Regions from separate parts of the Pseudomonas sp. GW821-FHT10C09 genome, predicted to be linked through region 2. Evidence: predicted binding sites of a transcription regulator. Region 2 holds the regulator's gene; each other region holds the start of a gene.

Evidence for each region. Region 2 encodes FliA, which starts transcription of late flagellar genes. Its sites were predicted from a motif close to CTAAAGTTTNNNNNNNNNNNGCCGNTAA; they were not measured.
Region 1: a site for FliA is predicted at 4,309-4,336, ahead of AC07N8_RS19155 (methyl-accepting chemotaxis protein). Genes of this name have one in related genera too.
Region 3: a site for FliA is predicted at 3,844-3,871, ahead of AC07N8_RS00150 (methyl-accepting chemotaxis protein). Genes of this name have one in related genera too.
Region 4: a site for FliA is predicted at 2,588-2,615, ahead of AC07N8_RS00820 (methyl-accepting chemotaxis protein). Genes of this name have one in related genera too.

What each region holds. Positions count from the first base shown of each region.
Region 1 is NZ_JBWKNG010000017.1:126,391-133,678, reverse strand. Features, by position in the region: gene AC07N8_RS19190 (ABC transporter substrate-binding protein) at 1-405, opposite strand, end outside; gene AC07N8_RS19185 (hypothetical protein) at 523-726, opposite strand; gene AC07N8_RS19180 (hypothetical protein) at 726-1,175, opposite strand; gene AC07N8_RS19175 (hypothetical protein) at 1,596-1,844, shown strand; gene AC07N8_RS19170 (hypothetical protein) at 2,003-2,233, shown strand; gene AC07N8_RS19165 (DUF2789 domain-containing protein) at 2,364-2,600, shown strand; gene AC07N8_RS19160 (hypothetical protein) at 2,610-2,813, opposite strand; gene AC07N8_RS19155 (methyl-accepting chemotaxis protein) at 2,934-4,157, opposite strand; gene AC07N8_RS19150 (TraR/DksA family transcriptional regulator) at 4,738-5,142, opposite strand; gene AC07N8_RS19145 (glutathione S-transferase) at 5,509-6,120, shown strand; gene AC07N8_RS19140 (DNA alkylation repair protein) at 6,146-7,249, shown strand.
Region 2 is NZ_JBWKNG010000007.1:115,861-123,148, reverse strand. Features, by position in the region: gene flhA (flagellar biosynthesis protein FlhA) at 1-819, shown strand, start outside; gene flhF (flagellar biosynthesis GTPase FlhF) at 831-2,165, shown strand; gene fleN (flagellar synthesis regulator FleN) at 2,282-3,112, shown strand; gene fliA (RNA polymerase sigma factor FliA) at 3,109-3,849, shown strand; gene AC07N8_RS09010 (chemotaxis response regulator CheY) at 4,017-4,388, shown strand; gene AC07N8_RS09005 (protein phosphatase CheZ) at 4,411-5,199, shown strand; gene AC07N8_RS09000 (chemotaxis protein CheA) at 5,254-7,288, shown strand, end outside.
Region 3 is NZ_JBWKNG010000001.1:30,026-37,313, forward strand. Features, by position in the region: gene AC07N8_RS00125 (phenylacetate--CoA ligase family protein) at 1-17, shown strand, start outside; gene AC07N8_RS00130 (GNAT family N-acetyltransferase) at 17-952, shown strand; gene AC07N8_RS00135 (LysR family transcriptional regulator) at 941-1,867, opposite strand; gene AC07N8_RS00140 (aldo/keto reductase) at 1,986-2,981, shown strand; gene AC07N8_RS00145 (hypothetical protein) at 3,024-3,554, opposite strand; gene AC07N8_RS00150 (methyl-accepting chemotaxis protein) at 3,938-5,929, shown strand; gene AC07N8_RS00155 (DUF411 domain-containing protein) at 6,099-6,545, shown strand; gene AC07N8_RS00160 (YqaA family protein) at 6,545-6,979, shown strand; gene AC07N8_RS00165 (alpha/beta fold hydrolase) at 7,065-7,288, shown strand, end outside.
Region 4 is NZ_JBWKNG010000001.1:193,585-200,872, reverse strand. Features, by position in the region: gene AC07N8_RS00830 (sugar diacid recognition domain-containing protein) at 5-1,117, shown strand; gene AC07N8_RS00825 (glycerate kinase) at 1,333-2,475, shown strand; gene AC07N8_RS00820 (methyl-accepting chemotaxis protein) at 2,736-4,361, shown strand; gene AC07N8_RS00815 (pyridoxal phosphate-dependent aminotransferase) at 4,405-5,592, shown strand; gene AC07N8_RS00810 (2-hydroxyacid dehydrogenase) at 5,719-6,696, opposite strand; gene AC07N8_RS00805 (MFS transporter) at 6,718-7,288, opposite strand, start outside.

The DNA of each region.
Region 1 (7,288 bases), on a different contig from region 2:
CGCCAGTGGCTTGATGCCTTTGGCCGGATCGCCCTTGATCACGTACTCCGGAACCCACCAGCCTTCAGTCGCGCCCTTGACCGTATCGCCCAGGCTGGCGACCTTGCCTTCGGCCTCAGCCTTGACCCAGACCGGGCTGCGACCTGCCCACTCTTCACCAATGACCTGAATGTCATTGTTGGCCAGGGCGGTCTCCAGGGTAATGGTAGTGCCCGGCAAGGTATCCGTCGGTAGCCCGTAGCCCTTCTCGACGATGATCCGCAAGATATCGGTGATCAGGCTGCCGCTTTCCCAATTCAGGTCGGCGAAGTGGATGGGTGCCTGGGCGGCGAATACCGGAACGGGTGACGTCAACAACCCGAAACTGGCCACGGACGCAGCCAGTAACCGTCGAAATCCTTTCATGCTTTTGCACCTCGTGCTGTTCACAGCAATAGCAGGATGGCCTGATGAAAGACCGCGAGCCTCAAAATATTCAGTCAATTGACTGTAGTAGAGGATCCTGATTTCGAGGGGCAGGAATTAATTTTCGGAAGATTCCTGCAAGAGGGATAGCTCTCTTCTGACCATGCTGGCGTACGCCGCCGGGCGCAGCGCATAAATGTGTGACGCCACCCAATTCAGCCAGGCTCCCTGCAGAACAGCCTTTTGCTCGAACAACCGAAGGGCTTCAGCGTGGGCACTGGCCTGGTTCTGTTCGTGGAAATCGGCGCGGGTCAGGCTCATTACTCGCTGGCCTTGAAGGTCACCAACTCGCCCTTGCGCCACTTGGCGGCTTTGGCGGTCACGGCTTTCAGGGTTTTGGTCAGGCCTTCCTGCAGCTGTTGATGAGCGGCAAACACCATCACCACGCTATGACCTTCCTTGAACACAATCGCCTGACCATCGGCGGTGGTGACAAACGCGTAATCGCCCAATCCATACACCGTCAGTTTGATTTCGCGAAACTTGATGTCCAGCTTGCCGCCTTCGCGACTGGGCAGTACCGAGGCGCTGAAATGATCACCAACCTTGAGTTTGAGCCCTGGCTTGTCATCAACCACCAGCGCTTCTTCGGTGTCGATCTCGGCAATGTAAATGCCTTCGGCGTTCTGTTCGGTGACATAGACAAAACGAGATTGAAACTGTTTAACCAACTTTGCGCGCAAATCACCCAGCACGAACAAAGCATGCATATCGAGATTACTTACTGCCAAGGAAACATCCCCACATCTGAAATGGATGCTGCACGCAGGAAAAGCGCGCAGCAGAAAAAAGCGGCCATGCCGAAGGTCTAGCAAAAAAACCGGGTTGAAATCCTGATCCGGGCAGAGGGCTCATGCATCGCGAGGTCCGTGAGCGTACTGGAATAACACTCGCGCCGTCTTCCCTCAACGTCGTCAGATGTTGAAGGAAAATGCCCTTCTTGCTGCCAGAAGAAACAGGACTACCAACTTTAAGGAAAAAACCCTACAAGAAAAGCACTTTTCCGACATATCGCCCGCAAAAAATTGCTTTAGATGGACACCCTTGATGGCGATTCTAGAGCAGCGATGCTGACAGAGACCAGCCAAAACGGCGTACATACGTCGGCAAAACAATGAAAAGGACTTCATATGTGCACAATGACTCACTTTGCAACCACCCAGCCGACTTACACGCACAACACCTTGGCGCTGTCGCAGGCGTTGTTCGATCAACCTCCCTTACACCCTGACAGCCCTTCCCGGCCAAGGTTTCAGGTGGTCCTGGCCGGTAACGCGTTTTTCCATATCAAGGAAACCTCCACAGGACGCGTCAGAGGTTTCCGCGGTGACCACAACCAGGCTTGTGCGCTTGCCCGCTCACTTGAGTCCCGCGAATAAAGCCTCCCCTGAGTTCATTCCAATAGACGTTTCGTCATACCGTCGAGTTAACTCAGCCGTCGGCGGGCAACTACTGCCATACTGCCCGCCCCATGAAACCCGTTCCCACGTCGGACGGTGCTCAAAACAACAAAACATTTCCAAGGGAAGACTGCTACGTGACGGAATTTGATATCGGCGAATTTATTATCCGGGGCGAAGCCAGAGAGATCGACGGCGAATTCCAGGCAGTGATAGTTTTGCGCGCCAAACCGAAATTGACCACGGTGACCTATCACCAGGTCGAGAAAGATCGCTGGTTCAAAACAGCAGATGTCGCCGCCGTCGCCGCTCAGGAAGCGGCCAAAGAACTGAAGGCAGCCGTCGATGCAGGGGCATTGAAAGCCTGATCAGCAAATTTGCCGTCTATGCTCACTCCTGCTTTGGAACATCCATCGAACTCCTGAAGCGCGGCCTCCTCAGATGCAATGAAGCCGCCCTTCAGTTCTCGCATTCGACGCGACCCACCAGGAGATGAACATGGATTCACCTACACACGACTTGAAAGGTTTGTTCGACCAACTTGGCCTGGACTCCAGTCAGAAGGCCATCGACGATTTCATCGCCAGCCATTCATTGCCCGACGACAAGAAAATGATCGACGCCGAGTTCTGGACCCCGCAACAAGCCGGCTTCCTCAAGGAGCAACTGCGTGAAGACGCCGATTGGGCGCGAGTGGTCGACGACCTGAACCTGCGTCTGCACCAGGTTCACTAGCCCGCGTACTCAGTGCAGGCTGTCCGGAGATTCGGCGCTCAACTGCGCCAGCCAGGCAGCCCTGCACTCTTCAGCCTCATCACGACTAGAAAACGCCGTCCCCCGGCGCTCACCGTTTAGCAGTACCACCCAACAAACGCTCTGCCCCATCGCGCGCAAACAGGCGGGCACCCCGCTGCCAATCATCACCGCGACATCCACTTTGCTTTGCATGCTGGCCTCTCGAATTTCATTAGCAACCTAACTATGTAGGCATGTTAATGAGTTCATCCGCGAGGAAACAGCAACGAGGCTGCACAGCTTCGTTGCCGGAATCGTAACAATGGTCAGCGCCTAGCGTGGCCCCTGTGGCTTGTATCCCAGGCGCAAACCGCCCCAATGTCGGCCCTTGACGAGGATTGGCACCGAGAGATCGTGCATTAGTTCGCCGGTATCGCGGGTGTAAGTCTGCAACAACACCGGCTGCTGATGGCTGCCGCAGCGGATACCGGTGCGATCAGCAAATTTGCGCTTGGTGCGGTTTTGCACGGTATCGACCTTCGCGTCGCCCGTCAGCGGCTGGCTGAAAATCGTGTTATGCGTTGGTACATACCCCTGCTGTGTGCAGGCGATGGCAAACACCAGCCCTTCATGACGCGGCAACAACGGCTCCTGAATCGTCGGCAGAACCTGATCGGTGTAGCGGTCGAAACGGGTCTGGAACTTGGCCGGACTGGTATTGGGGATCGCCTGATAATTGCGATCAAACAAGTCATCGAGACTGACGCGCCCCTGATCGATATCCATTTCGAAACGTGCGGCAATCTGGCCCGCGCCCTCCCGAGCCAGGTCATAGATCCGTTGGTGATAGTCATCCAGCCCGACTTCGGCCAGGCGCTCGCTGATGGATTCGGCCTGCCCTTCCATTTGCACGGCGGCCTGGGCCAGTCGTTGGGTCTGCTGGTCGCTGATCGCCAGATCGCTGCGCATCTGTTCGATCGCATGAAACAGGCTGTCGAGTTGTTCGCGATTGGTGTCGGCGCCCCGGGCGATTTCCCCGACCTGATGCTCGACACCCGCGGCCAGGCGCGCAATGTTCTCCAGGTGCTGACCGGTGTGCTCGACTTGCCCGACACCGGTATCGAGGTCGCTGGACAGTTGGCGGATCTGCTCGACGACCTGAGCGGTGCGTTGCTGGATATCGGCAACCATCTCGCCGACTTCACCGGTCGCCGTCGCGGTTCGCGCGGCCAAGCCCCGTACTTCATCGGCCACCACCGCGAAACCGCGCCCGTGCTCCCCGGCCCGCGCCGCTTCAATAGCGGCGTTCAACGCCAGCAGATTGGTCTGGCTGGCGATGGACTGGATCACCAGCGTCACCCGCTGGATATCGTCACTGCGCAGGCTCAGGGCCTCGATCAGCTCGCGACTGTTACTGGCGCGCTCGCTGAGTTGATGCATACGGGCGATGGACTCGATCAACTCCTTGCGCCCGGCGGCGCCGCTTTGATGCGCCTCGCTGGCGGCGTCGAGCGCTTCACGGCTGAGTTTGGAAGTGACTTCTTCGGTCGCGATCATCGCCTCGGCATTGCGGACAATTTGCGCCGCCGCGCTGAGTTGCGATTGCAGTTTGTCCGCCAGTTGCTTGACCGAAAAGGCCACGCCGGCCGCAGACAGTGCGTTATGACTAGTGGTGTAGGACAGATCGCGAGTTAACGCGGTGATGGCGCTGGCGTCGTCCGCCGGCGAATCTTGAGGCGTTGCGCGGGAGCGCAGACGCGGCAACCAGATAATCAGCACCGCCAACGGCAGGCCAAGGTAAAGCGGCCATCCACCCAACGCCATGCCACATAACAACAGCATCAGGGCGATGCTTTGCAGGGTCGGCGTCACCCAGGGGTTTTTCGGCAAAAGCACTGGCGCAGGCGCGGCCGTCGCCAGAGATCCGTCTCTCGTCATCTTCGTCACCCCACGATCTTCTAATTGTTGTCTTCGCATTAAACGCCACTACAAGGCCATTATCCATGGTCCATTAGTCGCGTGTACTGCAGCAGATCAATAGCGACGCAGGGGCTTTTTCGCAGACGAAAAAAAGCATCGCGGGCCAGCCTTGCTCCTTTGGGAGTGAGGCTCGCCCGCGATGCGGGGCGCTACGAAATCAGGCCTGACGCTGGTGCTTGTCGATCTGTTCGTGACGCTCTTGCGCTTCGATGCAGTACTTGGTGGTCGGGCTGATCAGCAGGCGTTTCAGGCCAATGGCCTCGCCGCTGTCGTCGCACCAGCCGAAGCTGTCTTCTTTGATGCGTTCCAGAGCCTGCTCCAACTGAGGCAGCATGCGCTGGTCGCGATCGATCGCGTTGACCAGCCAGGTGCGCTCTTCTTCGACCGAAGCCGCGTCTGCCGGATCGGCCGGGGTGTCCAGGCTTTCGATGGCGATGCGGTTCTGCTCGATGCGCTCATGGGTTTCGACTTTCATGTTCTGCAACAGCTCGCTGAAAAAAGCATGTTGCTCAGCATTCATGTAGTCATCCGCCGGCATGGCCAGCAACTTGTCCTTTGTCATTGATATCTCTATAAAAAAACGTGCATTAAGGCGAATTAGGGAGCGTTCCGGCGGACCTGGTGAAGGCCATCGGAAAGGCGCCGTTTATTCCAAGCGCCACCCGGCACTCAATTTACGAGGGGCGGCAGTCTAAGGCCGACTTGAGGCCCCAGCAACTGAAAAGTCAGCGAATTTGTCCGACAAGGTACGCAAAGTGCTCTACTGCGACCGTTGCGGCGGTTATCGGAGTGCGTTTATAGCAAGAAATTCAATCGAGCGGCTGTATATAGAAGACAAACGGCCGCACAAGCCCTCCCTTTGCTTGCGGGACGCGGATCCTCAGCTAAGGTTGACCGTCCCGAAATGGCCCTCTGCAGGAGTGTATTAATGAAGCTGATCGGCATGCTGGATTCACCCTACGTACGGCGCGTGGCCATTTGCGCCCAACACTTGGGTATCGACCTGGAGCATCAATCGGTCTCAGTGTTTCGGCACTTCGAGCAATTTCAACAGATCAACCCGGTGGTCAAGGCGCCCACCCTGGTGCTGGACGACGGCGACGTGTTGATGGATTCGAGCCTGATCATCGACTACCTGGAAGCCCTCGCCGGCCCCGGCAAAAGCCTGATGCCCGGCGACCTGAAGCAACGGCTGCGCGCCTTGCGGGTGATCGGCCTGGCGTTGGCGGCGTGCGAGAAATCAGTGCAGCTATATTACGAACGCAACCTGCGTCCCGCCGAGATTCAATTCCAGCCATGGATGCAACGCGTTGAAGGCCAATTGGCCGCCGCTTATTCATCACTGGAACGTGAACTGGAAAAGCATCCGTTAGCGAATGGGGCCTTGATTGCGCAAGACGGGATTACCGTGGCGGTCGCCTGGAGCTTCACCAATCTGGTGATTCCGGACCAGGTCGATGCCGAGCGCTTCCCGCGAATCGCCGCCTTCACCGCGCAGGCAGAAAAGCTTGAGGCGTTCATCAAAACCCCGATAACCTGAGCTGCCCACCCGCCCGGACTCACCCATGACCGCCGCCGAACAATCCGCCCCGGCGCTGAAGGAAATCTTCAACGCCGAGCGCCTCAAATACATCGCAACTGAAATGACGGCGGTTTACCCCGGGTTCAACGCCAAGGCCTTCCTGAAGATGGCCAACGACGGCCTCGCCGACCTGTCGATCATGCAGCGCATGGCGCGGGTCAGCGAATGCCTGCATGCAGTGTTGCCGCTGGGGTATGACGAATCGCTTGAAGTGCTGCGCGCCCTCGCCCCTCGGCTGAACAGTGGTTTTGTCAGTATTTCGCTGCCGCATTATGTGGCGATGTATGGCGGGCATGATTTCGAGCAGTCGATGGAGGCGCTCAAGTACTTCACCACGTTTGGTTCGGCGGAGTTTGCGGTTCGGTATTTCCTGCGCAGTGATGTGCAGCGCTCATTGGCGCTGATGCAGGAATGGTCGCGGGATCAGAATGAGCATGTCCGGCGTCTGGCCAGTGAAGGCAGTCGACCGCGGTTGCCGTGGTCGTTCCGGCTGGAGCAAGTCCAGGCAGATCCAACGCTGGCGGCGGCGATTCTCGACAACCTGAAGGCGGATGAAAGCCTTTATGTGCGCAAGTCCGTGGCTAACCACCTCAATGACATCACCAAGGATCATCCTGAGTGGGTGCTGGACCTGATCGAGGGTTGGGCGCTGGATAACAAGCACACGGCGTGGATTGCCAAGCATGCGTTGCGCAGCTTGATCAAACAGGGCAATCAGCGGGCGCTGGCGATTATTGGCGCCAGTGGCAAGGCTGAGGTCGAGATTGTCGGGTTGACGGTTGAGCCGGCGGTGATTCGGCTCGGGGAGAAAATCACCCTGTCGTTTGGTGTGAAATCCACGGTGGCGGAGAGTCAGCGCTTGGTGATCGACTATGCGATTGATTACGTCAAAGCCAATGGCAGCACGTCGGCGAAGGTGTTCAAGCTCAAGGCCTTGACGCTCCCCGGCAACGCCACCGAACTCGTCAGCCGTGGCCAGCAGATCAAGGAACTCACCACCCGCAAACACTATGTGGGCGTGCATGCCGTGCACATCCTCGTAAACGGCGAGCGCCTGGCCAACACTTCATTCGAAATCCTTCCCTGACCTGTAGCAGCTGACGAGCAGCGCGAGGCTGCGTTCGGC
Region 2 (7,288 bases):
GAGGCCGAGATTTACCCGGATCGCGAACTGGCGATCAACCCGGGGCAGGTCTACGGCACGCTTAATGGCATAACCGCCAAAGATCCGGCTTTTGGCCTGGAGGCGGTCTGGATCGAAATCAGCCAGCGCGCCCAGGCACAATCACTCGGTTACACGGTGGTCGATGCCAGCACCGTGGTAGCCACGCACTTGAACCAGATTCTGTACAAACACTCCAGCGAACTGATCGGTCACGAAGAAGTCCAGCAACTCATGCAATTGCTGGCCAAAAGCTCGCCTAAACTGGCTGAGGAATTGGTGCCGGGCGTGGTTTCGCTGTCGCAGCTGCTCAAAGTGTTGCAAGCGCTGCTGGCCGAACAGGTGCCGGTTCGGGACATTCGCAGCATTGCCGAGGCGATCGCCAACAACGCCGCCAAGAGTCAAGATACTGCCGCTTTGGTGGCCGCTGTGCGGGTCGGCGTATCCCGCGCAATCGTCCAAAGCATTGTAGGCACTGACTCCGAGCTACCAGTGATCACCCTGGAGCCAAGGTTGGAACAGATATTGCTCAATAGTCTTCAGAAGGCAGGACAAGGCTCGGAAGAGGGCGTTCTGCTGGAGCCAAGCATGGCAGAGAAGCTGCAGCGCTCGTTGATCGATGCGGCGCAGCGTCAGGAAATGCAAGGTCAACCGGTGATTCTGCTGGTGGCCGGCCCGGTTCGCGCCATGTTGTCGCGATTTGGCCGACTGGCAGTCCCGGGTTTGCATGTGTTGGCTTATCAGGAAATCCCTGACAACAAGCAAGTGACCATCGTTGCGACAGTAGGGCCCAACGGCTGAGGTAGTGGTTTATGCAAGTTAAGCGTTTTTTCGCCGCCGATATGCGTCAGGCCATGAAACTGGTTCGTGATGAGCTGGGCGCCGATGCCGCCATTATCGGCAATCGCCGGATTGCCGGTGGTGTCGAGCTGACGGCTGCGCTGGATTACAAATTGTCGGCGCTGGCCCCGCGTGTTCCGAACATGGAACTCGAGGATGAGCTGCGCAAGACCCAATCGCGCATCGTCACTGCCCAGGCTGAATTGAGCCTGCGTGGCGATGGCGAGACCGAAGGCGACAAGACCACCAATCGCCAGTTGTTCGCCGGCCTGCCACTGACCGCTGCCGAGCCACTGATCGAACCGACCTACGCCGAACCGCGTCGCTCCGCGCCTGCTCCGGCACCGGCTGCTGGCGGCGTGGATCCACGTGCGTTCGACTCGATGCGTTTCGAGCTCAACAGCCTGCGCGAACTGATGGAAGTACAGCTCGGTTCGCTGGCCTGGAATCAGCTGCAAGGTAGCCGTCCGGCCCAGGCCAACCTGTGGCGTCGCCTGCAACGCATCGGCCTGTCCGGCCCGTTGTCGCGCGATCTGTTGGCGATGATCGGTGATATCGATGAACCCCGTCAGGCCTGGCGCATGTTGCTGGCGCACCTGGCGCGGATGATTGCTACCCCGGAAGTCGAGCCGCTGGAAGAAGGCGGCGTGATTGCCATGGTTGGTCCTGCCGGCATGGGCAAGACCACCACCCTGGCCAAGCTCGCAGCCCGTTACGTGCTCAAGTACGGCGCGCAGAACATCGCGCTGGTGAGCATGGACAGCTTTCGCATTGGCGCCCAGGAGCAGCTCAAGACGCTGGGGCGCATTCTCAATGTGTCGGTGACCCACGTCGATCCGGGCCAATCGCTGGTTCAGGCGCTGGAGCCACTGCTGCGCAAACGCGTGGTGCTGATTGATACCGCAGGCCTTCAGGCCAGCGATCCAGCCCTGCGCATGCAGCTCGAAAGCCTGGCCGGGCGTGGCATCAAATCAAAAAATTACCTGGTGCTCGCAACCACCAGCCAAAAACAGGTTCTAACAGCCGCTTATCATAGTTACAAACGCTGCGGGCTCGCTGGCTGCATCCTGACTAAACTGGATGAAACGGCAAGTCTGGGCGAGGTGCTGAGCCTGGCGATCAGTCATGAATTGCCGGTGGCGTACCTGACCGATGGCCCGCGGATCCCGGATGATTTGCATCTGCCGCGCCGTCATCAGTTGGTCAGTCGCGCCGTAAGCGTACAAATGCAGGAAGAACCCAGCGAAGAAGCCATGGCTGACATGTTCGCTGATATTTACCACAGCCCGACCAAGCAGGTTGGCTAAGGTAGTAATGAACAGTTTTTGTACCTACATCGATGGTCTGCCATGCATTGTTCCATTTGCGAACGCGCAGCCAGTAATGTGGCCTCCGTCTATGCAAGACAAGGTAAAGAAATAACATGGGCAGCATGCATCCCGTACAGGTGATCGCGGTGACCGGCGGCAAAGGTGGCGTCGGCAAGACTAACGTGTCAGTGAATTTGTCGCTGGCCCTGGCTGAGCTCGGCCGTCGCGTCATGCTGTTGGACGCTGACCTGGGCCTGGCGAACGTTGACGTCCTGCTGGGACTGACACCCAAACGTACCCTGGCCGACGTGATCGAAGGCCGCTGCGAGCTGCGCGACGTTCTGTTGCAGGGCCCGGGCGGTATTCGAATCGTTCCGGCCGCGTCTGGCACCCAGAGCATGGTTCATTTGAGCCCGGCTCAACACGCCGGCCTGATCCAGGCCTTCAGCGACATCGGCGACAACCTCGACGTATTGGTGATCGACACCGCTGCGGGCATAGGTGACTCGGTAGTCAGTTTTGTTCGCGCAGCGCAGGAAGTCTTGCTGGTGGTCTGCGACGAGCCGACCTCGATCACCGACGCCTACGCGCTGATCAAACTGCTTAACCGCGATTACGGCATGAACCGCTTCCGCGTCCTGGCCAACATGGCCCAGAGCCCGCAAGAAGGTCGCAACCTGTTCGCCAAGTTGACCAAGGTCACCGACCGCTTTCTCGACGTGGCCTTGCAATACGTCGGCGCGGTGCCTTACGACGAAAGCGTGCGCAAGGCTGTGCAGAAACAACGTGCCGTGTATGAAGCCTTCCCGCGTTCCAAGTGCGCCCTGGCGTTCAAGGCCATCGCGCAGAAAGTTGATACCTGGCCGCTGCCTGCCAACCCGCGCGGGCACCTTGAGTTTTTCGTCGAGCGCCTCGTGCAACAGACCGCAGGACCCGTCCTATGACAGCCAGTGGCTACAACCTCTACAAGAAGTCGGCACGTGACGCGCAGTACGAGCTGATCGAGCGTTACGCGCCACTGGTCAAACGCATTGCTTACCACTTGCTGGCCCGTCTGCCGGCCAGTGTCCAGGTTGAAGACCTGATCCAGGCCGGGATGATCGGCCTGCTTGAAGTGTCGACCAAATACGACGCCAGCAAAGGCGCAAGTTTCGAGACGTACGCGGGCATACGAATCCGCGGCGCCATGCTCGATGAAGTACGCAAGGGGGACTGGGCGCCACGCTCGGTCCACCGAAATACCCGTATGGTCAGTGACGCAATTCGCTCTATTGAAGCTAAAACCGGCCGTGACGCTAAAGATCACGAGGTTGCGGCCGAACTCCAATTGAGTCTCGACGATTATTACGGGATTTTGAACGACACCCTGGGCAGCCGCTTATTCAGTTTCGACGATCTGTTGCAGGACGGCGAACACGAAGGGCTGCATGAGGATGGCGCGAGTGCTCATCTCGAGCCGTCACGCGATCTGGAAGATGAACGCTTCCAGGCGGCGCTGGCGGACGCGATTGCCAATTTGCCGGAGCGCGAGCGACTGGTGTTGGCGCTGTACTACGACGAAGAGTTGAATCTCAAGGAAATCGGTGAGGTCCTGGGGGTCAGCGAATCGCGGGTCAGCCAGTTACACAGCCAGTGCGCGGCCCGTTTGCGGGGGCGTTTGGGGGAGTGGCGAGCGCGCTGAAGGCAGTGTGGGGACACTGCGAACGGGGCTGGTGCGGATTTGAACGGCACCGGTCGCGATCTGTTGTGCTCCAGACAGTCATCGAGTGAATTGCCGAATTGATTGAAATGGCGCGTCCAGGTGCTGGGCGCGTTTAAGACTGCTTGGAGGTCGAATTGGACAAGAACATGAAAATCCTCATCGTTGATGACTTCTCAACGATGCGGCGGATCATAAAAAACCTGTTGCGTGACCTTGGGTTCACCAACACGGTCGAGGCTGACGATGGCACTACTGCCATTCCGGTTCTCAACAGCGGGAGCATCGACTTTCTGGTAACGGACTGGAACATGCCTGGCATGACCGGTATCGATCTGCTGCGCCACGTGCGCGCCGATGAAAAGCTCAAGCACCTGCCAGTGCTGATGGTGACCGCTGAAGCCAAGCGCGAGCAGATCATCGAAGCGGCCCAGGCCGGCGTAAACGGCTATGTGGTCAAACCCTTCACGGCCCAGGCGTTGAAAGAAAAAATCGAGAAGATTTTCGAACGCATCGGTTGATCCACTGCGCCACGGGGGAGCTATGGAGCATAAAGAATCTTCACAGGGCGATTTTGAATCGACCCTGAAAAAACATGCCGTCGAACTGGTCGCCAGCCTTGAAAAAGGCAGGTTCGGCGAGGCTGTGCAACTGATCCATGAGCTCAATCAGACCCGTGACCGTGGCCTGTATCAGGAAGTGGGCAAGCTCACTCGCGAGCTGCACAGCGCGATCGTCAATTTCCAGATTGACCCGAACATGCCGCAAGCCGAGGAAGTGTCGCAAATCACGGACGCCACCGAGCGCCTGGGGTATGTGGTCAAGCTGACCGAGGCCGCGGCCAACCGCACCATGGACCTGGTGGAAAGCGCCACGCCGCTGGTCAACAGCCTGAGCGAAGAAGCCCAGGCGTTGAGCACGGACTGGAGCCGGTTCATGCGCCGCGAAGTCGGGGCTGAAGAGTTCCGTGAGCTGGCCCGCCGCGTCGACGGTTTCCTGACACGCAGCACCGAGGACAACCGCACGGTGTCGAGCAACCTCAACGACATCCTGCTGGCACAGGATTACCAGGACCTCACCGGTCAGGTGATCAAGCGCGTGACCCAGTTGGTCACCGAAGTTGAAAGCAATTTGCTCAAGCTCGTCCTCATGGCCAGCCAGGTAGACCGCTTTGCGGGTATCGAACATGACCGTGAATCGATGCTCGCCGAAAAAGATCCACAAAAACATCTCTCTCAGGGTGAAGGTCCGCAGATTCATGCCGATAAAAGAGAAGACGTTGTGTCCGGTCAGGACGATGTGGACGATTTGCTATCCAGCCTGGGATTTTAGCGTTTCAGCATTCTAGGTTTTTTAGGTTTTTAGACCTGTAGGAGCACCCCCTTAATGAGCTTCGGCGCCGATGAAGAGATCCTTCAGGATTTCCTGGTTGAGGCCGGCGAGATTCTAGAGCAACTGTCCGAACAACTGGTCGAGCTGGAAAGCCGACCGGATGATGCGGACTTGCTCAATGCAATTTTTCGCGGTTTCCACACTGTAAAAGGGGGCGCCGGCTTCCTCCAGCTCAACGAGCTGGTGGAGTGCTGCCACATCGCCGAGAACGTGTTCGACATCCTGCGCAAGGGTGAGCGTCGCGTCGATTCGGAACTGATGGACGTGGTCCTCGAAGCGCTGGACGCGGTGAACAGCATGTTCGGCGAAGTCCGCGAGCGTAGCCCGGTCACCGCTGCGACACCTGAATTGCTGGAGGCCCTGGCCCGTCTGGCCGAGCCGCAAACCGCAGATGAAGCTGCACCGGTTGCTGAAGTGGTTGAAGCACCTGCCGCCGAAAGCGAATCGGGCGACATCACCGATAACGAATTCGAACAACTGCTGGACTCGCTGAATGCCGTCAAGGCTCAGGCCGAAGCGCCAGTGGCTGCACCAACGCCTGCCAGCGATGCCGCTGCCAGCGACGAAATCACCGATGCCGAGTTCGAGTCGTTACTCGATCAACTGCACGGCAAAGGCCAGTTCGCCGTCGACGCCGTGGCCCCTGCGCCAGCGGCACCGGCTGCACCGAAAGCGGCGGGCGACAGCTCCGACATTACCGACGACGAATTTGAAGCATTGCTCGACCAGCTGCACGGCAAGGGCAACTTTGCGGTGGACGCGCTGGAGTCGGCCATTGCTTCGGTTCCGGCTACACCTGCGCCAACTGCAGCGGCGGCGGGCGGGGATCTGATCTCCGATCACGAGTTCGAATCGCTGCTCGACGAATTGCACGGTAAAGGCAAGTTCACCGACGTGGCGACAGGCTCTGTTGTCACTGCTGCGGCGCCCGTTGCCAAGGCAGCGGCACCCGTGGCCAAGGTGCCAGATCCAAAAGCCGAGGCACCGAAAGTCGAGGCGCCGAAACCGGTTGCCGCCGCTGCACCGGCCCCGGCCCGTGCTCCGGCTGCGCCGCCGCCGGAAAAACCGGCCAGCGAAGCCGAGACCACCGTGCGGGTCGATACCGCGCGTCTCGACGAAATCATGAACATGGTCGGCGAACTGGTACTGGTGCGTAACCGTTTGGTTCGCCTGGGTGCCAACAGTGCCGACGAGGCCATGTCCAAGGCTGTGTCGAACCTCGACGTGGTCACGGCTGACCTGCAAACCGCGGTCATGAAGACCCGGATGCAACCGATCAAGAAAGTCTTCGGACGCTTCCCGCGTCTGGTTCGCGACCTGGCTCGCCAGCTCAAGAAAGAGATCAACCTGGAACTGGTCGGCGAAGAAACCGACCTCGACAAGAACCTCGTCGAGGCCCTGGCCGACCCGCTGGTCCACTTGGTGCGCAACGCGGTCGACCACGGCATCGAGTCGCCGGAAGAGCGCGAAGCCTCGGGCAAGTCCCGTGGCGGCAAGGTGATCCTTGCAGCGGAACAGGAAGGCGACCACATCCTGCTGTCGATCTCCGATGACGGCAAAGGCATGGACCCGCACGTCCTGCGTTCCATCGCGGTAAAACGCGGTGTGATGGACAAGGACGCGGCGGATCGCTTGAGCGACACCGAGTGCTACAACCTGATTTTCGCACCAGGGTTCTCGACCAAGACCGAGATCTCCGACGTGTCGGGTCGTGGCGTGGGCATGGACGTGGTGAAAACCAAGATTTCCCAGCTCAACGGTTCGATCAACATCTACTCGACCAAAGGCCAGGGCTCGAAGATCGTCATCAAGGTCCCGCTGACCCTGGCGATCATGCCGACGCTGATGGTCATGCTCGGCAACCAGGCGTTTGCGTTCCCGCTGGTGAACGTCAACGAGATCTTCCACCTCGACCTGTCGACCACCAACGTGGTGGACGGTCAGGAAGTGGTGATCGTGCGCGACAAGGCGCTGCCACTGTTTTACCTCAAGCGCTGGCTGGTCAGCTCCGCCGCTCACGAAGAGCAGC
Region 3 (7,288 bases), on a different contig from region 2:
CAACGGAGCGTACGTGATGTCGACACTTCTTTATCGTCGTTTCCAGCCGGATGATGCGCCCGCTGTCAGCCAGTTGTTTCGCCAGATCTACGCAGAGGATTACCCTCGCCCGGACGTCTATCTGCCGAGCATGATCAGTCAGCACAATGCCGACGGGCGATGGTTCTCGATGCTGGCGGTCGATGGCGAACGTGTTCTGGGGCACGCCGCGTTATGCCGCGACTCGCTGCCGGACACCCCTGAGCTGGCCCTGAGCGTGGTCCACCCCGCTGCACGAGGGCAACGTATCGCGACTCACTTGGGTCGGGAATTGCTGTTGCAGTCGGATGCGCAACGGGACAAAAACGTCGTGATCAAACAAGTCACGCACCATCTCCACACGCAACGCATGGCCCACAGCCTTGGCTTTCACAGCACGGGTTTGCTTCCCGACTACGCGCCGTCCCCGCTTACCAGGCCACTGGCGGAAACCATGGTGATCGGTTGTTATCTTGCGTTGGGGCACACACGCCCGTTGCCCGACATTCAATGGCCTGACAGTTGCCGCGGGCTCATGCAACGCTTGTGCAATGTGTTCGGGACTTATCGGGCCACGACGTCGCCAGCACCGATGCCGTTGCAAATCAGGCAACACCACCAGCGCTACATCGTCGTCATTCAGCGTTTGAACGACGCATTGCTGGACCAGCTCCGGCGGCTGCCCGGCCATTGGCTCATTTCAGCCAAAATCGAGCTGTCACGCCACTTTGCCGAGGACCTGCACCGTTTGACGAATCTGGGTTTCACCTTCAGCGGATTGATGCCCGTCCTTCACAGCAACGGGTGGTTTGCGCTGTTTCACCGAGGGGCGCAGCCGCGTCACCTCGCCCTGCATTGCCCGGACATGCAACAGTTGCACGATAATTTGCAGCGTGACGTCAGCGCGCTGGACAACACCTGTTCAGCCGCTTGAACCCTTCCTGTAAATGTTGAGACCCGGCTGCGCGCAAAGCTCCACCAGCCAGTCGACAAACACCCTCACCCGCCGGGACAACTGGCGGTGAGGCGGATACAGCGCCGTCAGCGGCATCACCGGTGGCGGCACGTTCGCGAGCACTTCACACAAACGTCCTTCCTCGAGCTGGCGGGCAACGTGGTAATACGGGGTCTGAATCAGTCCATATCCCGCCTCACAGGCAGCGAGGTAACCGTCGGCACTGTTGACCGCCACCTGTTTGGGCAAATCCATGAGTTGAACGTCGTCATCAACCTGGAATTCCAGCCCAAAACGCTTCCCGGTCGTGCCAGAGAAATACTCAACCATCCGGTGCCCTTCAAGGTCTGCCAGACACTGAGGGCTCCCATGACGTTGCAAGTAGTCAGGGCTGGCGCAGGTGACCTGATCCAGCATGACCAGCGGCCGCGCCACCAAGGACTCATCCAGCGCGGAGCCGCCGCGCAACACGCAGTCGACGCCTTCGCGGATCAGATCGACGGGACGGTCATTCAGACCGAGCTCCAGTTCGATCAAGGGATAACGACGGGTGAACGCCGGCAACGCCGGGATCACGATCAAGCGCCCGATCCCTGCCGGCATGTCCACCCGCAGCAACCCTTTGGGGTTGTGTCGAGCGGCGGAAAACACCGCTTCAGTCTCCTCCAGGTCCGCCAACAGCCGCACACAACGCGGGTAATAGGCCGCGCCGTCGAGTGTCAGGCTGATCTGTCGCGTGGTGCGTTGCAGCAGTTGCACCCCGAGATGCGCTTCAAGCTGCTTGATCAAAACAGTGACCGACGCGCGGGGCAATTGCAGGCTGTCTGCCGCTTTGGCGAACCCGCCCAGCTCGACGATTCGGGTAAACACGCGCATGGCGTTAAAACGGTCCATTGTTCTGGCGGCCCTGATGACTATTTAGAAAATACGAACAGTGATAGCAGTTTTAGCCGGTTTATCTTGTTTCTGTCGAGGTCGACACTGTGCACTCACACCACAGGGAGTTGATTTCATGCAAACACGTCAATTGGGCAAAAACGGCCCTCAGGTTTCCGCCATCGGCCTGGGCTGCATGGGCATGACCGATTTCTACACCACTGGCGTAGACACCCGCGAGGCCATTGCTACCCTGCATCGCGCACTCGAACTCGGGATCAACCTGCTCGACACCGCCGATATGTACGGCCCGCACACCAACGAAGAGTTGATCGGCAAAGCCATTGCCGGCAAACGCGACCAGGTGTTTCTGGCGAGCAAGTTCGGCATTGTCCGTGACCCGTCCAACCCCACCGCACGGGGTGTCAATGGCCGACCGGACTACATTCGCGCCTCCATCGACGGCACACTCAAGCGTCTCGGCGTTGAAACCCTGGATTTGTATTACCAGCACCGGATCGATCCGCAGGTGGCCATCGAAGAAACCGTCGGCGCCATGGCCGAGCTGGTTAAGGCCGGCAAGGTGCGTTACCTGGGCTTGAGCGAGGCGTCGGTCGCCACTCTGGAGCGAGCGCACAAGGTGCACCCCATCAGCGCGCTGCAAAGTGAGTATTCGTTGTGGAGCCGCGATCAAGAGGCAAACGGCTGTCTGGCCGCGTGTCAGCGACTGGGCGTGGCGTTTGTGCCTTACAGCCCGCTGGGACGTGGCTTTCTAACGGGAGCACTGAAAAGCCCGGACGACTTTGCGGCGGATGATTACCGTCGTTTCAGCCCGCGTTTTCAAGGGGAGAACTTTGCGAAGAATCTGCTGCTGGTGCAGCAAGTACAGGCACTGGCCGCAGAAAAAGACGTGTCGGCAGGTCAGTTGGCGTTGGCCTGGGTGCTGGCGCAAGGTGACTACCTGATCCCGATCCCTGGAACCAAACAGCGCAAATACCTGGAAGAAAACGTTGCGGCGCTGGAGGTGAAACTCAGCGCAGATGAATTGAAAGCGCTGGAAGCGATATTCCCCGCCAATGCCACCGCAGGCATGCGTTACCCCGAGGAAGTCATGAAGTTGCTCGACCGCTAGCAACGGTGCCTGGCCCGCTCAACTGAGCGGGCCGGCAACCTTTCACGCCTTGGAGTTGACACCCTTGTCCGTCGGGACCGTAGTGCCATTGCCCTTGCCGTAAGTGGCCAGGTTTTGCAGGACGTAGATGGCTGTCTTGTATTCCGGGATCAGGCCAATCGCATATTTATCGCCCTTGATGCTGTTGTTCTGGATGGTGTCCAGTTGCGTTGCAAAGTACTCCAGCGCATTGAACTTCGCATCAGGGTCATTCTGTACCCCGAACCGGTCGAACTTGTCCCCGGCGTTCATCAGCGTCATCGACGTAATATCGGAAATCAGACCTTTGCCGCGTAAAAACGCACTGAGATTTCCCAGTTGTTTGGACGATACATTTTCCGGGTCGAAGCCTTTAACGTTCCTGAATATTTTCTGCTCATCCATTCTCGCCGCGTTCAGCGCGTTTGGATTCGAGCCCACCAGCGCAAGCATTTGCTTGACCCTGGCGCTGTGCGTCACGGGCTTGCCGCCGCCTGTGTCCTGCACCAGCAGACCGGCCTTCGGCGTCCACCCTCCTGCATAGCCGATAGTCATGACTGAGCTTCCGACTGCGTGACCATATTCAGTTCCTTCTTGAGCGGGTTTGGAGCGGGCGAGTATCGGCTCTGGCAACTGGCCACTCCAACAACTATTTGCGGCTTTTTACAATTTACGTACATTTCAGATACAAACTAGCAAGTGCCCGCCTTTATTGGTCTAGACAAACTTTTCCGGATTGGTCTAGACAACTAACAGGGCTCTTCGTACATCTCGGTTAGTTTATTTGTATCCGTTTCGATACCTGACGCCTTTCCCACTGATGCCCGTTCTTGGACGATCGTGCCTAAAGCTATCCCTGCGCAAGCCGATAGCCCGATGAAGCACCGATGCCCCCTCCAAACCTAATAATAAAAGTGCTGCACACAAGGACCGGCCCCATGCCCACATTCCGTTCGATCCAGGCTCGCTACACGCTGTTTCTGGTCCTGTTTATCCTGTTGCTGTTCGTGCTGACGGTGGTCGGCATCAGCCAGCTGGTCGCGCCTAAGCTGCGCCATACCGAAGAACAGGTGGCCCTCAACCGCATCGCCGACGTCGCCCGGCAAATCCAGGGTGAACTGAACAAGGTTCAGGCCCAGCAACGCAGCATTACCCAAACCATTCCGTTGCTCGACAGCGCCGGCATCGACACGGTGTTGCCAGGCCTGGTGGATCAGTACGGTGAATTGAAAGTCTTCGGCGGCGGGATCTGGCCGTTGCCCGGCCAACGTGAAGCCGGGCGCAACAAATTCAGCACCTTCTGGCACCGCGACGCCTCGGGCAAACTGGCAGTCAACACGTTCTGGAACAGCGACGCTGCGCCGAACTACTACGACCAGGCCTGGTACAAGGGCGGCATGCAAACGCCACGTGGCCAATGTGCCTGGGCGGCGGCTTATAAAGATGACGCCAGTGCCGAGCCTCGCACCAACTGCGCCATGGCTATTCAGAAAAATGGCGTGGCGTACGGCGTGTCAACCATCGACGTGACGCTGGGCTTCTTCAATGACTTGATCGCGCAAAAGGAAAAGGACCTTGGCGCCGAGATGTTGATCGTTGAAGCCGACGGCAAGATCATTAGCAACAGTTCGCGCATCAGCGGGCCCATCGTCCTGAAAAACATCAGTGAACTGGCGAGCAACTCACCGTTCGCCAGCCAGGTGAAAGCCGGCCTGCAAAACCGTGACCAGTCGCAGCGCGTCGAATTCGACAACAACGGCGAAGACAGCACGTTCTTCATGCGCCCCATCGAAGGCTCGCCGTGGTTCCTCGCCACCGCCCTGCCGAGCAAACTGATCACCGCCCAGCGCGACGACGTGCTCAGCACTCTGAGCCTGCTGCAAATTCCGATGGTGATCCTGCTGGCAATGCTGCAGATCTACGCGATCCGCCAACTGGTCCAGCGCCTGAAAATCCTCAAGACCAATATCGACGCGCTGTCGACCGGCGACGCCGACCTGACCAAACGCATCATCATTCGTGCCGAAGACGAACTGGGCGCCATCGGCCACTCGGTCAACGCGTTTCTTGTCTACTTGCAGAACATGATCGGTGAAGTGACCCAGGCCACCGGCGCCATGGCCTCGAGCCTGGACAACCTGCAACGCACCTCGGCCCACACCAGTCAGATTCTGGTGCGCCACGCCTCGGAAACCGATCAGACCGTCACCGCCATTACCGAGATGAGTTCGACCGCTGAAAGTGTCGCGCAAAATGCTGCCGAGACGGCGGCCTTCACCAAGCGCGCCAACGAAAATGCCGACCGTTCGCGGGTGGTGGTGGGCGAAGCGTCGAACAGCGTGGTTGCGTTGATCGAGGAAGTGGCGAGTGCTACCCATAAAGTCGAAAGCATGCAGCAGGACGCCCAACGCATCACCGAGATTCTCGGGGTGATTGGCGCCATCGCCGGGCAAACCAACTTGCTTGCATTGAACGCAGCCATCGAAGCGGCCCGGGCCGGTGAACAAGGCCGAGGCTTTGCGGTGGTCGCCGATGAAGTCCGCGCCCTCGCCGGCCGCACTCAGGCCAGCACCTCGGAAATCAATGAAATGCTCACGCGCCTGACCCAAGGCGTCAGTTCCTCGGTCGCGGCAATGGAAAACACCCAGGCCAGTTGCCAGTCCGCCGCCGACGCGACAGCACGGGTCAACTCCGGCCTGGATGAAATGGCCGGTTCCGTCAGCCACATCAACGGCCTGAGCACTCAAATCGCAACCGCCGCCTCGCAGCAAAGTGCGGTGACCGAAGAGATCAACCGCAGCATGGTGCAGATCCGCCACATGGTGGATGAACTGGTGAAAAGCGGTCAGGCCAGCGAACTGAATACCCGGCAACTGGTGGACGCTAATGCGCGCGTCAGTTCGATCATGGGGCGGTTCAAGGTTCGTTGAGAACCTGAAGCCTGGGGCAAAACCTGTGGGAGCGAGCTTGCTCGCTCCCACAGGTTTTGCGTAGGCTGCGTTGTGCTTGCATCACTTGGAAACAATCTCGTCGCTCATCCGTGGCTAAACTGGTCAAAATGCCTCTTTTTTTGACCGTCACCCGAGTCGAGACTTTCCCATGCGAACCCCTCTGCGTCTGGCCGCCCTGAGCGTGCTTTTTATTTCCTCCCTGGCTCAGGCCGCCGACCTGATCCCCATCGAAGTGCACCGCGACGCCAATTGCGGTTGCTGCAAAAAATGGATCAGCCACCTCGAAGCCAACGGTTTCAAGGTTGAAGACCACGTCGAATCCAACATGAGCGAATTCAAGCAACAGCACGGCGTGCCACCGCGTCTGGCGTCGTGCCATACCGCGCTGATCAATGGCAAGTTCGTCGAAGGCCATGTACCGGCAGACCAGGTGCTGGCACTGAGCAAGCGTGACGACCTGCTGGGCGTTGCCGCTCCCGGCATGCCCATGGGCTCGCCCGGGATGGAAATGGATGGCATGAGCGATGCCTATCAAGTGATCGGCCTGAAAAAGGACGGCAGTGATGTCGTGGTGGCGGACTACCCCGCCCATTGATGTCCGGCGCTTACCTCGGGCTGTTTCTCGCCGCGTTCGGTGCCGCGACGTTGCTGCCGCTGCAGTCCGAAGCGGTGCTGGTGGGGTTGTTGCTCAGTGACAACTATTGGCTTTGGTCGCTGTTGGCCGTCGCAACGCTGGGCAACGTACTCGGTTCGCTGGTGAACTGGTGGTTGGGACGCGGTATCGAACGGTTTCGCGACCGACGCTGGTTTCCGGTCAGCCCTCGTCATCTGGCAAACGCCCGAGAGCACTATCAGCGCTACGGCCATTGGTCTTTGCTGCTGAGCTGGGTGCCGATCATCGGTGACCCGCTGACGCTGGTGGCCGGCGTCATGCGCGAACCCTTGGGGCGATTCCTGCTGATTGTGACCCTGGCCAAGGCCGCCCGTTATGGCGTACTGGCCCTGGCCACGCTGGGCTGGATGGGTTGAACGATCGAGCGCGGCGATTGCCTGTGTTTAATGTCGCCCTAATCCGGCCGATCCAGCATCGGCGGGTTTTCTTTGGAGTTCACCCATGCCCCTCGCCCTCTCCCGCTGGCTGCCCAGCCTGTTGCTGACCGCCGCACTGCCCCTTGTCGCCCACGCCGACGGGCCGGAATATGGCCCTGAATTGCAGGGCTTCGATTACCCCTACACCGTCAAGCATTTCGCCTTTGAGTCCCAGGGCAAATCCTTGCAAATGGGTTACATGGACGTCGCCGCCCATGGCAAGGCCAATGGCCGCAGCGTGGTGCTGAT
Region 4 (7,288 bases), on a different contig from region 2:
CGTTATGTTCGAACTCGATCACGACCTGGCCCAGGACATCGTCGACCGGGCGATGGCCATCCTGCCGTACAACGTCAACGTCATGGACAGCCAGGGATTGATTCTCGGCAGCGGCGAACCGGAGCGCATCAACACCCGCCACGAGGGCGCGCAACTGGTGCTGGCCAATGGTCGGGTGGTGGAAATCGACGCGCAAACCGCGATTCATCTCAAGGGCGTGCAACCGGGCATCAACTTGCCGCTGTTGCTGGATGGGCGCTTGATTGGCGTGCTTGGCATTACCGGCGAACCCGAGCCATTGCGCACTTATGCCGAGCTGGTGCGGATGACCGCGGAGATGCTGGTCGGCCAGCGCAATCAGCAGGCCGAGCAGCAATGGCGGCGTCAGCGTTGCGATGATCTGCTCGCGTTGCTGCTGAGCGAGGCGGGGGATTCGCCGCGCTTGCTCGATGAGGCGCAGCAGCTGGGGCTCAAGCCGCAGATGACGCGGGTGCCGTATCTGTTTGAATTGGGCATGGACCACGGCCCGGCGCAAACCGTTGAAGCGCTGAGCGCCTGGCTGACCTCGCGCTACCCGGACAGTTGGTGCGTGAGTTCGGCGAAGTCGTCGTTGCTGTGGTGCCGGCCGGCCTCGCAATCCATCGAGAATGATCGGCTGCTGGAAAAACTCGACGGCCTGGGCTGGAACATTCTGCGCATCGCGGTGGGCGGGCAGGCTGATGGGCTGTCGGGGCTACGGCGTTGCTACCGGCGCGTGGGTGATTTGTTGGCGTATGGACGCGATGTGTTACCGCGTTCGCGCTTGCTGACGCTCACTCGGTATCGACTGCCGGTGATGTTGTGGCGACATCGTAACGACGATGCACTGGACGAATTGCTCAAGCCACTGCGCAAGGTCATCGCCAAGGATGGTAACGGCCAACTGCTGGCGACGTTGCGCAGTTGGTGTGATCACGATGGGCAGAGCCAGGCGTGTGCCGACGCGTTGGGGATTCATCGCAATAGCTTGCGGTATCGAATGGAGCGGATTGCCGAGTTGAGTGGGGTTGATCCTCTCAAGCTGGATGGGATGTTGGCGCTTTATCTGGGTGTGCAGCTTCTGCCGCAAACCGACTAGGGTGGTGGATATAAGGACGCCTTCGCGAGCAGGCTCGCTCCCACATTTGGAATGCGCTCCCCTGTGGGAGCGAGCCTGCTCGCGAAGGGGCCAAACCGTTCACCACAAGACTTTGTAGAAATGAACAATAAACGTCACACCCGCTTGTGCAGCGGACTGGCGTTATTGTCCGGGGCTACTGGCAGCATGGAGCGCATTGGAACTGGAGAATTCGCATGAAAATCGTCATCGCCCCCGATTCGTTCAAGGACAGCCTAAGCGCCCAAGGCGTGGCAGACGCCATTGCATTGGGGTTGGCAGACGTCTGGCCGGATGCGCATTTGGTCAAATGCCCGATGGCCGACGGCGGCGAAGGCACGGTCGAGTCGATTCTGGCGGCGTGCGAGGGCGAACTGCGCCGCACACCTGTGCGCGGTCCGCTCGGTGCAACCGTCGACGCCGCCTGGGGCTGGCTGCCGCACAACCACACCGCGATCATCGAAATGGCTGAGGCCAGTGGCCTGCAACTGCTCCCGTTGAGCCAGCGCGACGCGTGCACCAGCAGCACGTTTGGCACCGGTGAGCTGATTAGCGCCGCCCTCGATGCCGGGGCGCAGCGAGTAATTCTGGCGATTGGCGGCAGCGCCACCAACGATGGCGGCGCCGGGGCCATGCAGGCGCTGGGCGTGAGGTTGCTGGATGCGCAGGGGCAAACCCTGGCACCAGGCGGTTTGGCGTTGGCGCAACTGGATCGCATTGATCTGAGCAACATTGACCCGCGTCTGGCTAAAGTGCGCTTCGACATTGCAGCCGATGTCACCAATCCACTGTGCGGTCCCCACGGCGCTTCAGTCATTTTCGGCCCACAAAAAGGCGCATCGCCCGAGCAGGTGCAGCAACTGGATAACGCGCTTGGGCACTTTGCCGAACGGTGCGCTGATGCATTAGGTCGCGACGTCAAGGACGAACCGGGCAGTGGGGCGGCAGGCGGCCTGGGATTTGCCGCCAAGGCATTCCTCGGTGCGCAGTTTCAGGCCGGCGTGGACGTGGTTGCGGAATTGGTCGGGCTGGCTGAAGCCGTGCAGGGCGCCGACCTGGTGATTACCGGCGAAGGGCGATTCGATGCGCAGACCTTGCGTGGCAAGACACCGTTCGGCGTGGCGCGCATTGCCCAACAGCAAGGTGTGCCAGTGATCGTGATCGCGGGCACGTTGGGCGAGGGCTATCAGGCGTTGTACGAGCACGGCATCGATGCAGCGTTTGCCTTGGCCAGTGGCCCGATGACGCTGGAACAGGCGTGCGCCGAGGCGCCACGGTTACTGCAAGATCGCGCGAGCGACATTGCGCGGGTCTGGCGAATCGCTGCTCGCACTGACTGACCCCGATCTGGAGGCAAACAAATTCTCTGTGGCGAGGGAGCAAGCTCCCTCGCCACAAGAGCGTCACCCATTCCGGTGTTTCGTACCCCTCGAAATATATTTCTCCAACCCCCGCAAAAATCCTCATCCCCGGCCGATACAGCCTATAGACGCTCACACCCCCGGTTCGACAGTGGCGCCGAGCTGAAGGGACGCACCCACATCCCTTCAGTGATTTCCGGCAAGGATGCTCGTAGCCTCAACCACCCGAGAATCCTCCTATGTCACTGCGTAATCTGAACATCGCGCCTCGCGCCTTCCTCGGTTTTGCTTTTATTGCCTTGCTCGTCATCGTGCTGGGTGTGTTTGCCGTGAACCGTATGTCGATCATCCGCCAGGCTTCCATTGATATTGAAAGCACGCAGCTGCCCAGTGTCGGCTTTCTAGGCAACATGACCGAAAACGTCCTGCGCCTGCGCATCCTTTCTTTCCGTGTGCTGACCAACCGCGAACCCGCTGCTTTGCAGGAAGCCCAGACACGCATCGGCGTGCTCATCGACAAGGTGCGAAGCGCCCAGGCCAGTTACTCAGCCTTGCCCGCGCAGCCGGACGAAGCTGCACTGTACAAAACCTTCACGGCAACGCTGGACGGTTACCTGCAAGCGCAAAACCAGATGATGGAGCTGTCGCGGCAGAACCAGCTCGACGAAATGCGCACCTTGATCAACACGCGGATCAAGGACGGCACCGATCAAATGGGCGAGCAGTTGAACAAACTGGTGGCCCTTAATAATGGATATGCCAAAGCGGCGGGCGCCGAAGCGGGCGAACACTACAGCAGCGCCATCACCGGCATCGTTGTGGTTGCGGTCATGGCCGCACTGCTGACCGTACTGCTCGCCTGGCTGCTGACCCGCAGCATCGTTACCCCGCTGAACCGCGCGGTGCAGGCGGCCGAAACCATCGCCGGCGGCAACCTGACCAAAGTCATCGAGGTCGACGGCAAGGACGAACCGGCCCGTTTGCTCGGTGCCTTGGCCGCCATGCAAACCAACCTGCGCCAAACCATCGAACAGATCGCCGGTTCAGCCACGCAACTGGGCGCCGCCGCGGAAGAACTCAGCACCGTGACCGAGGAAGCCTCGCGCGGCCTGCAACAGCAAAACAACGAAATCGAACAAGCCGCCACCGCCGTCAACGAAATGACCGCCGCCGTGGAAGAAGTTGCGCGTAATGCGGTATCGACCTCCGAAGCGTCCAGCCAGTCGACCCAGGCCGCCCGCGAAGGCCGTGACCGGGTGGTGGAAACCGTTAACGCGATCCAGACCATGACCCACGACGTGCAAAATACCTCGGTGATGATCGAAGGCCTGGCCGCGCAGGGCCGTGACATCGGCAAAGTGCTGGACGTGATTCGCGCCATCGCCGAACAAACCAACCTGTTGGCGCTCAACGCCGCCATCGAAGCCGCCCGCGCCGGTGAAGCCGGACGGGGTTTTGCCGTGGTCGCGGACGAAGTGCGAGCACTGGCCCATCGCACCGCGCAATCGACCCAGGAAATCGAAAAAATGGTCGCCGGCATTCAGAACGGCACAGGTGAAGCGGTTTCGTCGATGCAGCAAAGCAACCAGCGCACCCAAAGCACCCTGGAAATGGCCCGCGCTGCTGGCGTCGCACTGGAGCAGATCACTCAGTCGATCCACTTGATCAACGAACGCAACCTGGTGATCGCCAGTGCTTCGGAAGAACAGGCGCAGGTGTCCCGCGAAGTCGACCGCAACCTGGTGAACATCCGCGACCTGGCTACCCAGTCGGCGACCGGTGCCAACCAGACCAGCGTCGCCACCCATGAGCTGTCGCGTCTGGCGGTGGATTTGAATGCCATGGTGGCGCGTTTCGTGATTTGAGATAGGGTGAAGGCTGGGAGTCCGCGCGCGACAGGAGAATCACATGCGCTATTCAGCCTTGACCAAACGAATCGCCGGCGATGGAGCGGCAGCCTGGCAGATTCATGACCGAGCGCTGGACATGCGCGAGCAGGGCATTGATGTCCTGCTTCTGTCTATCGGCGATCCGGATTTCGACACGCCACAACCGATTGTCCAGGCCGCCATCGACAGCTTGCAGGCCGGCGACACCCACTACCCGGACGTGCGCGGCAGTCGAGGGCTGCGCAGCAGCATTGCGCGGCGCCATCGCCAGCGCAGTGGTCAAGCGGTGGATGGTGACCATGTGATCGTGTTTCCGGGGGCGCAATGCGCGGTGTATTCGGTTGCGCAATGCCTGCTCGATCCGGGCGACGAGGTGATCGTCGCCGAACCGATGTACGTGACTTACGAAGGCGTGTTCGGCGCTTGTTCTGCGAAAGTAGTGCCCGTGGCGGTGCGTCCGGAGAACGGCTTTCGCGTCGATCCGGCGGATGTCGCGGCACTGATTACGCCGAAAACCCGGGTCATCCTGCTCAACAGTCCCAACAACCCGTCCGGCGCCAGTTTGCCGCTCAACACCTGGCAAGCGCTCGCCGCGTTGTGTGTGCGCCATGACCTGTGGTTGATCAGCGATGAGGTCTACAGCGATTTGTTGTTCGAGGGCGAACACACCAGCCCGGCGAGTCTGCCGGGCATGGCCGAGCGCACCGCGACCATCAACAGCCTGTCCAAATCCCACGCCATGAGTGGCTGGCGGGTCGGTTGGGTGATTGGCCCCAAACCCATGGCTGAGCACCTGGTGAATCTGTCGTTGTGCATGCTGTTCGGGATTCCGGACTTTATCCAGAACGCGGCCCAATTGGCGCTGGATCAGGACCTGCCGGAAGTGGTGTTGATGCGTGAGGAATATCGTCAGCGTCGCGATCTGGTGTGCGCACGGTTGAGCGGTTGTCCGGGGATCAAGCCGATCCGTCCGGATGGCGGCATGTTTGTGATGGTCGATGTGCGCCAGACCGGGCTCGGCGCTCAAGGGTTTGCCGAGCGGTTGCTGGAGGGGTATGGCGTGTCGGTGTTGGCTGGCGAGGCGTTCGGGCCGAGTGCGGCGGGGCATATCCGGATTGGTTTGGTGGTGGATCGGGTGAAACTGGCAGAGGCGTGCCGGCGGATTGCGTTGTGTGCGGCAGATTTGTTGGAAGCCAGGCGGGCCTGAAAGACTTCTAGTGGATTTGATGGCACCTTCGCGAGCAGGCTCGCTCCACATTGGATCTGTGGCGTTCACAAATCCCCTGTGGGAGCGAGCCTGCTCGCGAAAGCGGACTACCAAACGCCGTAGGACTCAGCCCTGCCAAGCCCGGGTGTTCACCAGATTCTTCGGCCGCTCTCCAGCCAGCGCCATCAGCAGATTATCCACCGCACACCGCGCCATCGCCTCCCGCGTCTCATGCGTCGCCGACCCCATGTGCGGCGTTGCCACCACATTGTTCAACGTCATCAACGGCGAATCCGCCTGCAGCGGTTCACGCTCAAACACATCCAGCCCCGCCCCCCGAATCTGCCCGGATCGCAGCGCCTCGATCAGCGCTGCTTCGTCCACCACTTTGCCCCGGGAGATGTTGATGAAAATGCTCTCCGGGCGCATCAAGGCAAACTCCTCGGCGCCGATCAGCCCTTCGGTTTCAGCCGTCAGCGGCAAGGTCAGGCAAATGAAATCGGCCTGCTGCAACAGCTCGGTCAAACTGCGGTACTGCGCATTGAAACGCTGTTCAACCGCCGGTTTCGGCGAATGACTGTGATAGATCACCGGCATGCCAAACCCGAAATGCCCACGCTGCGCCAGGGCCTCACCAATACGACCCATGCCGATGATGCCCAACGTCTTGCCATGCACATCCGTACCGAAATGCACCGGGCCGATGTTGCGCGTCCATTGTCCTTTGCGAACCATGTTCGCCAGTTCCACCACACGCCGGGCGGTCGCCAGAATCAGCGCGAAACCGGTGTCTGCCGTGGTTTCTGTGAGCACATCCGGCGTGTTGCTCAGCAGGATGCGGCGCTCGGTCAGGTAGTCGATGTCGTAGTTGTCGACGCCAACCGACACGCTGGCGATGGCTTCCAGATTTGGCGCCAGGTCCAATAACTGCGCATCCAGTTTCAGGCTCGCGCCGAGCAAACCCTGGGCGCGGGGCAGGGCGTCGCGCAGTTGTTCGAGGCCCTCGGGATTGAGGTTGTCGATCAGCGTCACCTCGGTCTGCTCATGCAGTCGAGCCATGAGCAGCGGCGAGAGTTTCTTGTACAGCACAACCTGCTTTTTCATCGTCATCATCTCAACGTCAAATCAAGGGTGAGCAGCCGCTGGCCGTGGCGCAGCAGCCTTGGCCACGACGCGATCACTGGCGCCGGGCTTGAGGAAAATCGTCAGTACCACGGACAGCATCAACGCACCGCTCATCAGCAGATACGAAGCGCCGGGTGATCCGGTGGAACTGTTCAGGTAGCCGACCAGGTACGAGCCGCCAAATGAGCCGAGCGCGCCCATGCTGTTGATCAACGCCATGGCACCGCCCGCGACGTTGGCCGGGAGGATCTCCGGGACGATGGCGAAAAACGGCCCGTACGGCGCATACATGCAAGCGCCGGCAATCACCAGCAAGGTGTAGGACCACCAGAAATGTTCGGCGCCCAAGGCGTAGGAACCGTAGAACGCGATGGAGGCGATCAGCAGCGGCGGCCAGACGAAGCGTTTGCGCTTCTGCAATTTGTCCGAGCCCCAGGACACCAGCAGCATGCCGATCACGGCCGCCAGATACGGCAACGCCGACAGCCAGCCGGCCTCGATCATGTCCATCTGCGCGCCGGCCTTGAGGATTGACGGCAACCACAGCACGAAGCCGTAGACGCCAATGCTC